DNA from 3 places in the Bacillus sp. m3-13 genome. Region 2 is predicted to be linked to each of the others. Evidence: riboswitches for the same ligand, from Rfam matches in the RefSeq annotation. Region 2 holds a riboswitch; each other region holds the start of a gene.

Region 1 (3,279 bases), on a different contig from region 2:
GCCACAACCGGACATGGAGATGCGACAGAAGCGGCTAGGCTGGCAGTTGAACGCAGGTATGAGCTTGTGGTGGCAGCTGGTGGAGATGGAACAATCAACGAAGTAGTCAACGGGTTGGCAGAACAGGACTACCGTCCACAACTTGGCATTATTCCAGTTGGAACGACCAACGACTTCGCCAGAGCACTTGACCTGCCACGTGATGATATTTTAGCTTGTGTCGATGTCATAGCAGAAGGCGTTCCGATGCCAGTGGATATCGGAAAAGCCAATGAACAGTACTTCATGAACATTGCCGGTGGCGGAAAAATGACCGAGCTATCATATGAAGTACCAATCAAAATGAAGACCATGCTTGGCCAACTTGCCTACTACCTTAAAGGAATTGAAATGCTTCCATCTATTCGCCCCACAAACGTAACGATCGAATACGACGGAAAAATCTTTGAAGGCGAAATCATGTTGTTCTTAGTTTCATTATCGAATTCAGTAGGCGGTTTCGAAAAGCTTGCGCCAGACTCCTGCATGAACGACGGCATGTTTGATATGATTATCCTTAAAAAAGCAAACATCGCAGACTTCATCCGTATTGCTTCCATGGCATTGCGCGGAGATCATGTGAAAGATGATTTAGTCATCTATACGAAGGCGAACAGGGTAAAAGTAAACACACAAGAGAAGATGCAACTAAATCTAGACGGGGAGTACGGTGGACTGCTTCCAGGCGAATTCGTCAACCTTTACCGTCATCTAGATGTCCTTGTAACCGAAAAGCGTAAAAAAGTAGAAATGGCTAAATGCGAATAGTAATAAGCAGCGGAGGAGAAAGCCGCTGCTTATTTTTTTGAAAATTATGCGGGATCACTTCTCCATAGGAATCTCGCATCATTTTTATTTTATTGCAACATACGCAAGGAAAAACATGTTAATGTTGAATAAAATGGAAATGCTAGGAGGGGTTAGTAGTGGTTAGGAAAAAAAGAATGAAGTCTAAGGGGATTTTTAGGAAGGGTAGCTTGAAAAGTCTAGTCGTTTTGTGTGGACTCACCATCTTGTTAGCCGGTTGTAATATGTTCGCACAAACAGATCCGGACCCTGAATTCACCATTTCCTCCACTTCTGTCGGCATGGGTGGAAATGAGTTGGAAACCGTGCAATATGTGCGCTACTCCATGATTCTTACATATAATGACAGCCTGAAAATAGCGGAAGATACGGTGGAGCCCTTGCTTGCAGGCTGGTTAGAGGAGCGTATGCTTGACCATGAAATTGAATTGGCAGAGGAAATAGGGAAAGGTCAATTTAAGTTAGAAGGGAAAGTGACGTTTGATCCAAACGGCTTATCAAAGGTGGATATGGTGAAACTTGAAGAACAAGAAGAAACCGTCCAAGGTGTTCTTTTTGAAACGGCGGCGGGGGATTACTATCAAGCGGCAATCATTGATTCGGAAACCAAGCTTACAAAGATTGGGGAATGAAGTAGCTTACTAGGACCAACTTCCTAAAAATAAAAAAATCTAAAAAAACAGTCAATAACATTGTTGACAATTCATATAAGTATGGTAGGATTAATTTTATCAAAAACAACAAATGAATCGACGCTTATCTAGAGCGGCTGAGGGACTGGCCCGTTGAAGCCCGGCAACCTGCGAACAGCAAGGTGCCAATTCCAGCAAAATGGATACCCATTTTGGAAGATAAGGTGCAGTATACATACGATGCGCCTTTTCCATAATGGGAGAGGCGTTTTTTATTTGGTGAAATGGAGGCGAGCCAACTGGCAAAGTCAGAATGGGAAGATGTTGTGACCCACTTGGAAAGAATGCTGCAGTCAATCAAATTTGGATCTATCACCCTAGTCGTACAGGATGGAAAAGTCATTCAAATAGAAAGAAACGAGAAGGTTCGCCTTCAAAAAAAATAAATACTCGCTGACCAGACAAACTGGAGGCGGTCACTTTACATGATGCTTGGCTTGGAACAACCAGCCAGCACCGGTAAAGGGGCTGCCTCTTTTCGTTGGAAAAGAAAGGAGCCGTTACACCATGACGCAGAAAATAACGTACGAAAACTGGGAGGAGATCTCGTCCACCTTTGTGGTTGATGATGACTCAAAAGGGGCCAAAGCTGTTTTGGAATGGGCGTTTGGAACTTATGAATCCAATGAAATCATTTATGCCTCAAGCTTTGGGGCCGAGGCAGTGGTGCTGATCGACCTAATTCAAGAGGTAAAGCCTGATGCACAAATTGTTTTTTTAGATACCGACTTGCATTTTCCAGAAACCTACAAGGTCATTGAACAGATAGAAAGTAGATACCCAACTTTACAGATTGAAAAGAGGAAACCTGCGCTCACCTTGGATGAGCAAGCTGCAGCGCATGGCACGGCTCTTTGGAAAAGAAATCCCGGACAGTGCTGTCAAATCCGCAAGGTCGAGCCATTAAGAGAAGCAGTCTTGCCGAGAATGGCCTGGATCTCCGGCCTGAGAAGGGAGCAGTCACCAACGCGTGCAGGCACGAATTTCCTCAACCAAGATGACAAATTTCAAAACATCAAGATTTGTCCGCTCATCCACTGGACATGGGAAGATGTTTGGAATCATATTCGAAGCCGGGGACTTCCGTATAACGAGCTCCACGATCATGGCTATCCAAGCATCGGCTGTTTTCCCTGTACCCAGGCAGTCGGTGTGGAAGGTGATTCCCGTGCTGGCCGCTGGGCGGGTAGCGGGAAGACGGAGTGCGGCCTGCATACAAATTAAGGCTGGTTGTGAAGTGGAGGAGGAAAAAACATGTTAGTTATCATAGCTGTCATCGTTGGTCTATTTTTCGCCATGAATATCGGGGCGAGCGGTGCGGCAGCATCCATGGGAATTGCCTATGGTGCAGGAGTTGTTAAAAGGAATGTGGCCTTGGTACTATGCGGGATTGCGGTGTTCTTTGGGGCGTGGCTCGGCGGTGCCGAAGTCGTTAAGACGATGGGAAGCGGCATTGTCCCGCAAAGTACCTTTACGGTGGCCATTGCCCTGATCGTGATTGCATCTGCGGCCCTGTCTTTATTTTTAGCCAATGTATTTGGCATCCCGCTTTCCACCAGTGAAGTAATAGTCGGTGCAGTGGTCGGTGCCGGAATTGTCTATCAATCCGTGTTTGTCGGAAAGCTTGCCTGGATTGTTTCATTCTGGCTGCTGACCCCGGTTATCGCATTTTTGCTAGCAATTGGTGCTACGTGGGTGCTGAAAAATAGCCTGATCGATCGATGGGTGAAATCTTCTCGCG
Region 2 (3,279 bases):
AAACAACAAGCTGCAAGCCTACTTCAAGTGCGATCAAACCAATAGCAAGCATCGAAATGAATTCCAGCATTAACGAAGACAGAAATGCTATTCGCAACACTTCCATCGTTGCATCACGGAAGCTTAAACTGCTGTTTTCAATTGTTTCTTGCTGCTTTGCTGAGCGACCGAAAAGCTTTAACGTCGTGAGCCCTTGCAACGTATCAAGAAACGTTCCGGAAAAAGCATTCAGTTTATCCATCTGCTCTTCTGATTTTTTCTTTGTTTTCAAGCCTACCACAATCATGAAAATGGGAATGAACGGCGCCGTGATTAGTATAATCAAACCTGTATTCACATGCTGGCTGAATGCCGCGATTAAGATCATGATCGGGATGATGCTCGATTGAATGACCTGTGGCACATATCTGCTGAAATACGGGTCAATCTCATCCACCGCATCCATCATCACGCTCACCTTTTGACCGGACTGCCCCTTAAGGGAAGCTTGAACCGGACTGTTGGAAAATTTCTTGAGCAACGCAATCCGGAAATCTCTCTTTACTTTTGCAGCAAGCTTCACTCCAGTAATGCCGCTCCAATAGGTCAACCCCGCTCGTGCAGCCAATACTACCAGGAGGCCACCCAGGAATGGCAGTATTTCTTGAAAAGTGTGGCCCTTTAGGAAGACTCGATCCACGATGGTGACGAAAAAATACGCCTGCCCGATAACCGTTGCCCCTGTCAGGATGGCAATCAAGATCAGCGTCATCCTTGTGCCTCTATGTGATTTAGCGATCGTATTTAAATCAGTCATTATGTTAAATCCCTCTTTTCTATTAATGAAAATCGGATTGTATAGTTTAGTTAGTGAAAAGTTTCACATACTTTATAGTTAACATTATATAACATGCTTCATTGAATTTCCTCTTTCGGGATTGACCATTTTATGACAAAAAAATTCTTCTACTACTTCACTTCTACCCCACTCCTTCACCGCATAAAATTAATTCATCCAGAAAAAAACATTGCATTTCACACCCACCTGTTGTAAATTAGTAAAATAATTAAATTGTTCAGATAATTAAATAGTGAACTTTCTTATCCAGAGAGGTTGAGGGAATGGCCCGAAGACACCTCAGCAACCAGCAGCGCCCGTTAGAATGGACGTTGAAAAGGTGCTAATTCCAGCAAGCTGTGATGCTTGCAGAGATGAGAAGAATGAACTTTTCGATAAAAGTCTTCTTCTTATAGAAGGCTTTTTCTTTTTATTCCGATAAAGCATTAAAGCCCCTGCCCTCTGGAAGAAACGATTGTCACTTACCATATAGGAGGCCCATTCATGTATAAAACGGAAACAAAAGCTTGCACAAATCGGAAATCGCTCAGAAACTGCCACTGGAACGGTCAATCCGCCTGTTTTATTTTTCCACTGCCTATCGACACGAAGGTATTGGGCAGTCAACAGGATACGACTATACAAGAACCGGCAATCCCACACGCCATGTGTTGGAAAAAGCAATTGCAGACCTTGAGAGCGGCGACCAAGGGTTTGCCTGCAGCTCCGGCATGGCGGCGATATTGACCATCCTATCCCTTTTCAAGTCCGGAGATCACCTTATCGTCTGTAAGGACTTGTACGGCGGCACGTACCGCCTTTTTGAAGAAGGCTATAAAAAATAGGGGACTGTGTTGTAGCTATGTGGACACAACCGACCTTTCAGAAATCGAAAAAGCTATTACTTCCCAAACGCAGGCTATCTTTGTGGAGACTCCAACTAACCCCCTGATGGTAGAAACAGACTTAGAAGCAGTCTCGGAGCTCGCGAAAGCGCACGGACTTCTACTGATCTGTGATAATACGTTCTACACTCCTGTTCTATTAAATCCCATAAAATTAGGTGCGGACATCGTCATTCACAGTGCGACCAAGTATCTTGGCGGGCATAATGATGTGCTGGCAGGACTGATTGTCGCAAAAGGCGTGGAGCTTTGTGAATCCCTTTCGCTTCACCATAATGCAGCAGGTGCGGTTCTCAGCCCATTCGACTCCTGGCTGTTGATCCGCGGCATGAAAACCTTGTCCCTTCGCATGGAACGGCATGAAAAGAATGCGCAGCGAATTGCGACATACTTAGCTCAGCATGATTCCATCACAGATGTACTTTATCCGGGAAGAGGCGGCATGCTCTCCTTCCGCATCCAAGACGAGGCATGGGTCAATCCGCTACTTCAAAACTTGAACCTTATTACGTTTGCCGAAAGCCTTGGCGGCGTGGAAAGCTTCATCACCTATCCTGCCACGCAAACGCATGCGGACATTCCCGAAAAAATCCGCATAGAGACCGGTGTATGCAACAGATTGTTACGCTTTTCGGTCGGCATTGAAGACGCAGAAGACTTGATTCAAGATTTAGAGGCGGCGCTGAAAGCTGCTTCCATCCAAAAGGAGGTCCTATCATGAGCCATTCTTTTCAAACGAAGTTGTTACACAACCGCCATAAGTTTGATAAAAGCAATGGTGCGGTGAGCGTGCCCATACAACACGCATCCACTTTTCATCAGCCTGATATCGATTCCTTTGGCAAATATGACTATGGACGCTCTGCCAATCCGACCCGGGAAGCACTCGAAGAAACAATTGCCCACTTAGAAGAAGGAACGCGAGGCTTTGCTTTTTCATCTGGAATGGCTGCGATCTCGACTGCTTTCCTTCTTCTTTCACAAGGTGATCACGTATTGATTTCAGAAGACGTATACGGCGGCACTTACCGGATGGTTTCTGAGGTACTTACCCGTTACGGTGTGGAGCATACGTTTGTAGATATGACAGATTTGGAAAAAGTGAAAGCAGCCATCCAGGCCAACACTAAATTGCTTTATGTAGAAACACCATCCAATCCATTGTTAAAAGTAACGGACATCACGGCTGTGGCTACTCTCGCCAAATCAATCGGATCTTGGACTTTCGTCGACAACACCTTCTTGACGCCTTCCTTGCAAAAGCCGCTGGAGCTTGGTGCCGACCTTGTTCTGCACAGCGCAACGAAGTTCCTGTCCGGACACAGTGATGTCGTGGCAGGGCTTGCGGTGGCAAAGGATCCTGTGCTTGCCGACCGTTTAGCCTTTTTGCAAAATTCCTTCGGCGCGGTGCTTGGTGTCCAAGATGCATGGCTCGTCCTAAGAGGGCTCAAAACGTTACATGTAAGGCTGGAGCAGTCCCAAAAGTCCGCTTATAAAATAGCCAGTTATTTAGAAAAACATCCTGCCGTTAAAAAGGTTTATTTTCCAGGATTGACG
Region 3 (3,279 bases), on a different contig from region 2:
CGATTGGACGCTCTTTTCTTTTCAAGCCAGCACGGCTTCTACGGATTGCTTTTGTAATTTTGTTAACAGCTTCTTCTTGACCAATGACTTTTTGGTTCAGGTTTGTTGCAAGGTTTTTAAGCTTTGCCTGTTCATCCGCCTGCAGTTTACCAACTGGTATTCCTGACATCTCTTCCATGATGAGTTGAATGTCTTCCAATGTCACCTGACCACGCACAGCATCCGTTTGATCGTTGGAATTTCTTTTTTCTTCAAGCTCTTCCTCTTCGTCTCTTAATTTGGCAGCAGTTTCGTAATCCTCCTTCGATAATGCGGCCTTTTTTTCTTCCTCAATTTGAGTCAGACGAGCATCAATCTGCTCCAAGTCAATCGTATTTAGCGTTAGATTTTTTCTAGAACCTGCTTCATCTAAAAGATCGATTGCTTTGTCTGGTAGGAAACGATCTTGAATGTAGCGGTGTGATAATTCTACGCATGCCTTAATGGCATCTTCAGAATAAGAAACTTGGTGATATTCCTCATATTTTGATTGAATACCTTTGATGATTTTTAATGCCTCATCCGTAGAAGGCTCTTTCACGGTTACCGGCTGAAAACGGCGTTCAAGTGCGGCATCCTTTTCAATTTGACGGTATTCTTTTAAAGTCGTTGCCCCGACCAATTGGAGTTCGCCACGTGCCAATGCAGGTTTTAAAATGTTACCAGCATCCATAGAACCTTCTGCAGATCCGGCACCAACTATAAGGTGAAGTTCATCTACGAATAATATGACGTTCTTTCTTTTTTGTAGTTCTGCAATTACTAGTTTAAGGCGTTCTTCAAATTGACCGCGAATACCTGTGTTTGCGACAAGGGAGGCTACATCAAGCAAATAAATTTCCTTGTTTTTTAATTTGGAAGGGACATCGCCTTCAACAATTTTCAAAGCTAGTCCTTCCACGATGGCAGTTTTACCTACACCTGGTTCCCCGATCAAAACAGGGTTGTTTTTATTTCTTCTATTTAGAATTTCAATTACACGTTTAATTTCTTTATCACGGCCAATAACAGGATCAATAAGCCCTGTTTTGGCAATGTTGGTTATATTTTTACCTAGCTCTTCAAGAATGCTTCCACCTTTTTTGCTTCCTATTGGTGGGTTTTGCGCTTTCCCGTTTATGTGGCCTTCCTCATTAGGGGAGCCATTTCCAAAAGGGAAGTCAGAGAAAAAACCGTTTGGAGTCGGTGATGTCATTTGTGCTCTTACTTCCTCAAAGCAGGAAGAGCATAAGACAAGTTGTGTCTGCTCGTTATTAGAGCGAAATTTAAATTGAATGGTTGCGTTATTTACTTCACATTTTTGACATTTCATCATTCTGCTACCTCCTCATATTGGTGTGAGATGCTCCATTGTTTTGAAAGGGAAACATGTCACCTTTGATAAAAGTTTGACTTATTTTGACCTTTGTAGGTTGTATGGATATTATACTTTGACCTTTTTTGACTTTCAAGTAGTTTGCTTTCAGGAATTTAGTGGAAGCAGAAAGTTATGTTGAAAAGTTCAGAATATTGTATTGACTTTTGTGCTTTCCAGTTGCTATAATTGCAAAAAGTTTTAGTAATAATTATTTCTCCTTAGAAATATCGTAGATTATATAACTATTATGTTTTAACGTATTAACCAACTAAATAACTCTTATCCAGAGTGACTGAGGGATCAGGCCCGATGAAGTCCGGCAACCTTCAAGAATTTAATTTCTTGAGTTGGTGCTAATTCCTGCAGGCGAAGTAGCCTGAGAGATAAGAGGAGGATTTTTAAACCTCTTCTTAGGAAGGGGTTTTTATTTTGTTGAAAATAGAAAATTGGAGGAATGTAGGATGACAAAACCAAATTATGATGTGGAAACAGTATTATTGCACGGAGGACAAACGCCAGACCCGACAACAGGTTCAAGGGCAGTCCCTATTTATCAAACAACCTCCTATGTTTTTGACAACACGGATCACGCTCAAAATCTTTTCGCGTTAAATGAATTTGGCAATATATATACAAGAATCATGAATCCGACTGTAGATGTGTTAGAAAAAAGACTGGCTCTTTTAGAAGGAGGGGCAGCTGCTGTTGCGACAAGCTCTGGAATGTCAGCAATAGCGTTTGCCATTTTAAATATTGCGCATGCTGGAGATGAAATTGTTGCAGCGGAAAATTTATATGGGGGCACCTATAATCTTTTTGCTGTAACACTGCCTAAGTATGGAATTAAGGTGAAATTCGTAGATGCAACAGACCCTGAGAATTTCCGCAATGCCATTACACCGAAAACGAAAGCGATATTCGGTGAGATTATTGGAAACCCGAGCTTACGCGTACTGGATGTAGAGGCAGTAGCAAAGGTCGCTCATGATAACTATATTCCGTTGATCATTGACAACACCTTTGCTTCCCCTTACCTTTGCAATCCTATCAAGTGGGGAGCAGACATCGTTGTTCACTCTGCCACTAAATGGATTGGCGGACATGGAACAACCATTGGCGGTGTAGTGGTGGATGGGGGGAACTTTAACTGGGACCATCCAAACTTCCCTGGATTCACAGAGCCGGATGAGAGCTACAACGGAATCAAGTATGCACAGACTTTTGGGAATCTTGCATTCGCTGTTAAGCTAAGAGTCCAACTATTAAGAGACTTTGGAGCGTGCTTAAGTCCTCAGAATGCATTCTTACTTTTACAGGGACTTGAAACCTTGCATTTACGAGTGGAAAAGCATAACGAGAATGCCTTGGAATTAGCAAAGTACCTAGAAGACCACCCTGCAGTAGAGTGGGTATCATATCCTGGACTACCAAATCACCCGGCACATACACTTGCCAGAAAATATTTGGGTAAAGGTAATGGATCCATTGTAAACTTCGGAATTGAAGGTGGGAGAGATGCAGGGAGAAAGGCGATTGACAGCATTAAACTTTGGTCCCATGTGGCAAATGTAGGGGATGCAAAATCTTTGATTATTCACCCGGCTTCCACCACACATCAGCAGCTATCTGGTGACGACTTAATCAAGTCCGGTGTAACGGAAGATCTGATTCGCTTATCTGTCGGAATTGAATCACTAAAGGATCTGAAACATGATTTAGATCAAGCACTTTTCGTTGCTACCGGAAAATCCAAACAAGCTGCAGTCAGTCAAAACATATAGAAATGAGTGGGCATTTGTGAGCTGTCAAACGGAACATACCAATAAGGTATCGATCGGAACGCTGCTTTTAGAAAACGGAAAAAAACTCCCTGATGTGGAGAT

Evidence for each region. Region 2 has a riboswitch for S-adenosylmethionine ahead of M313_RS23365 (methionine biosynthesis PLP-dependent protein). Riboswitches for the same ligand answer to the same signal wherever they lie in the genome.
Region 1: it holds a riboswitch for S-adenosylmethionine, as region 2 does, so the genes downstream of both, M313_RS24900 (YezD family protein) here and M313_RS23365 (methionine biosynthesis PLP-dependent protein) in region 2, are expected to answer to the same signal.
Region 3: it holds a riboswitch for S-adenosylmethionine, as region 2 does, so the genes downstream of both, M313_RS0105460 (O-acetylhomoserine aminocarboxypropyltransferase/cysteine synthase family protein) here and M313_RS23365 (methionine biosynthesis PLP-dependent protein) in region 2, are expected to answer to the same signal.

The regions. Positions count from the first base shown of each region.
Region 1 is NZ_ACPC01000008.1:45,679-48,957, forward strand. It holds gene M313_RS0101865 (diacylglycerol kinase) at 1-807, shown strand, start outside; gene M313_RS0101870 (hypothetical protein) at 966-1,478, shown strand; SAM riboswitch class I at 1,600-1,704, shown strand; gene M313_RS24900 (YezD family protein) at 1,763-1,924, shown strand; gene M313_RS0101880 (phosphoadenylyl-sulfate reductase) at 2,046-2,762, shown strand; gene cysP (sulfate permease) at 2,793-3,279, shown strand, end outside.
Region 2 is NZ_ACPC01000019.1:66,526-69,804, reverse strand. It holds gene cydD (thiol reductant ABC exporter subunit CydD) at 1-796, opposite strand, end outside; SAM riboswitch class I at 1,078-1,198, shown strand; partial or broken gene M313_RS23365 (methionine biosynthesis PLP-dependent protein) at 1,326-2,443, shown strand; gene metC (cystathionine beta-lyase) at 2,440-3,279, shown strand, end outside.
Region 3 is NZ_ACPC01000012.1:126,303-129,581, forward strand. It holds gene M313_RS0105455 (ATP-dependent Clp protease ATP-binding subunit) at 1-1,351, opposite strand, end outside; SAM riboswitch class I at 1,673-1,786, shown strand; gene M313_RS0105460 (O-acetylhomoserine aminocarboxypropyltransferase/cysteine synthase family protein) at 1,858-3,177, shown strand; gene metX (homoserine O-acetyltransferase MetX) at 3,194-3,279, shown strand, end outside.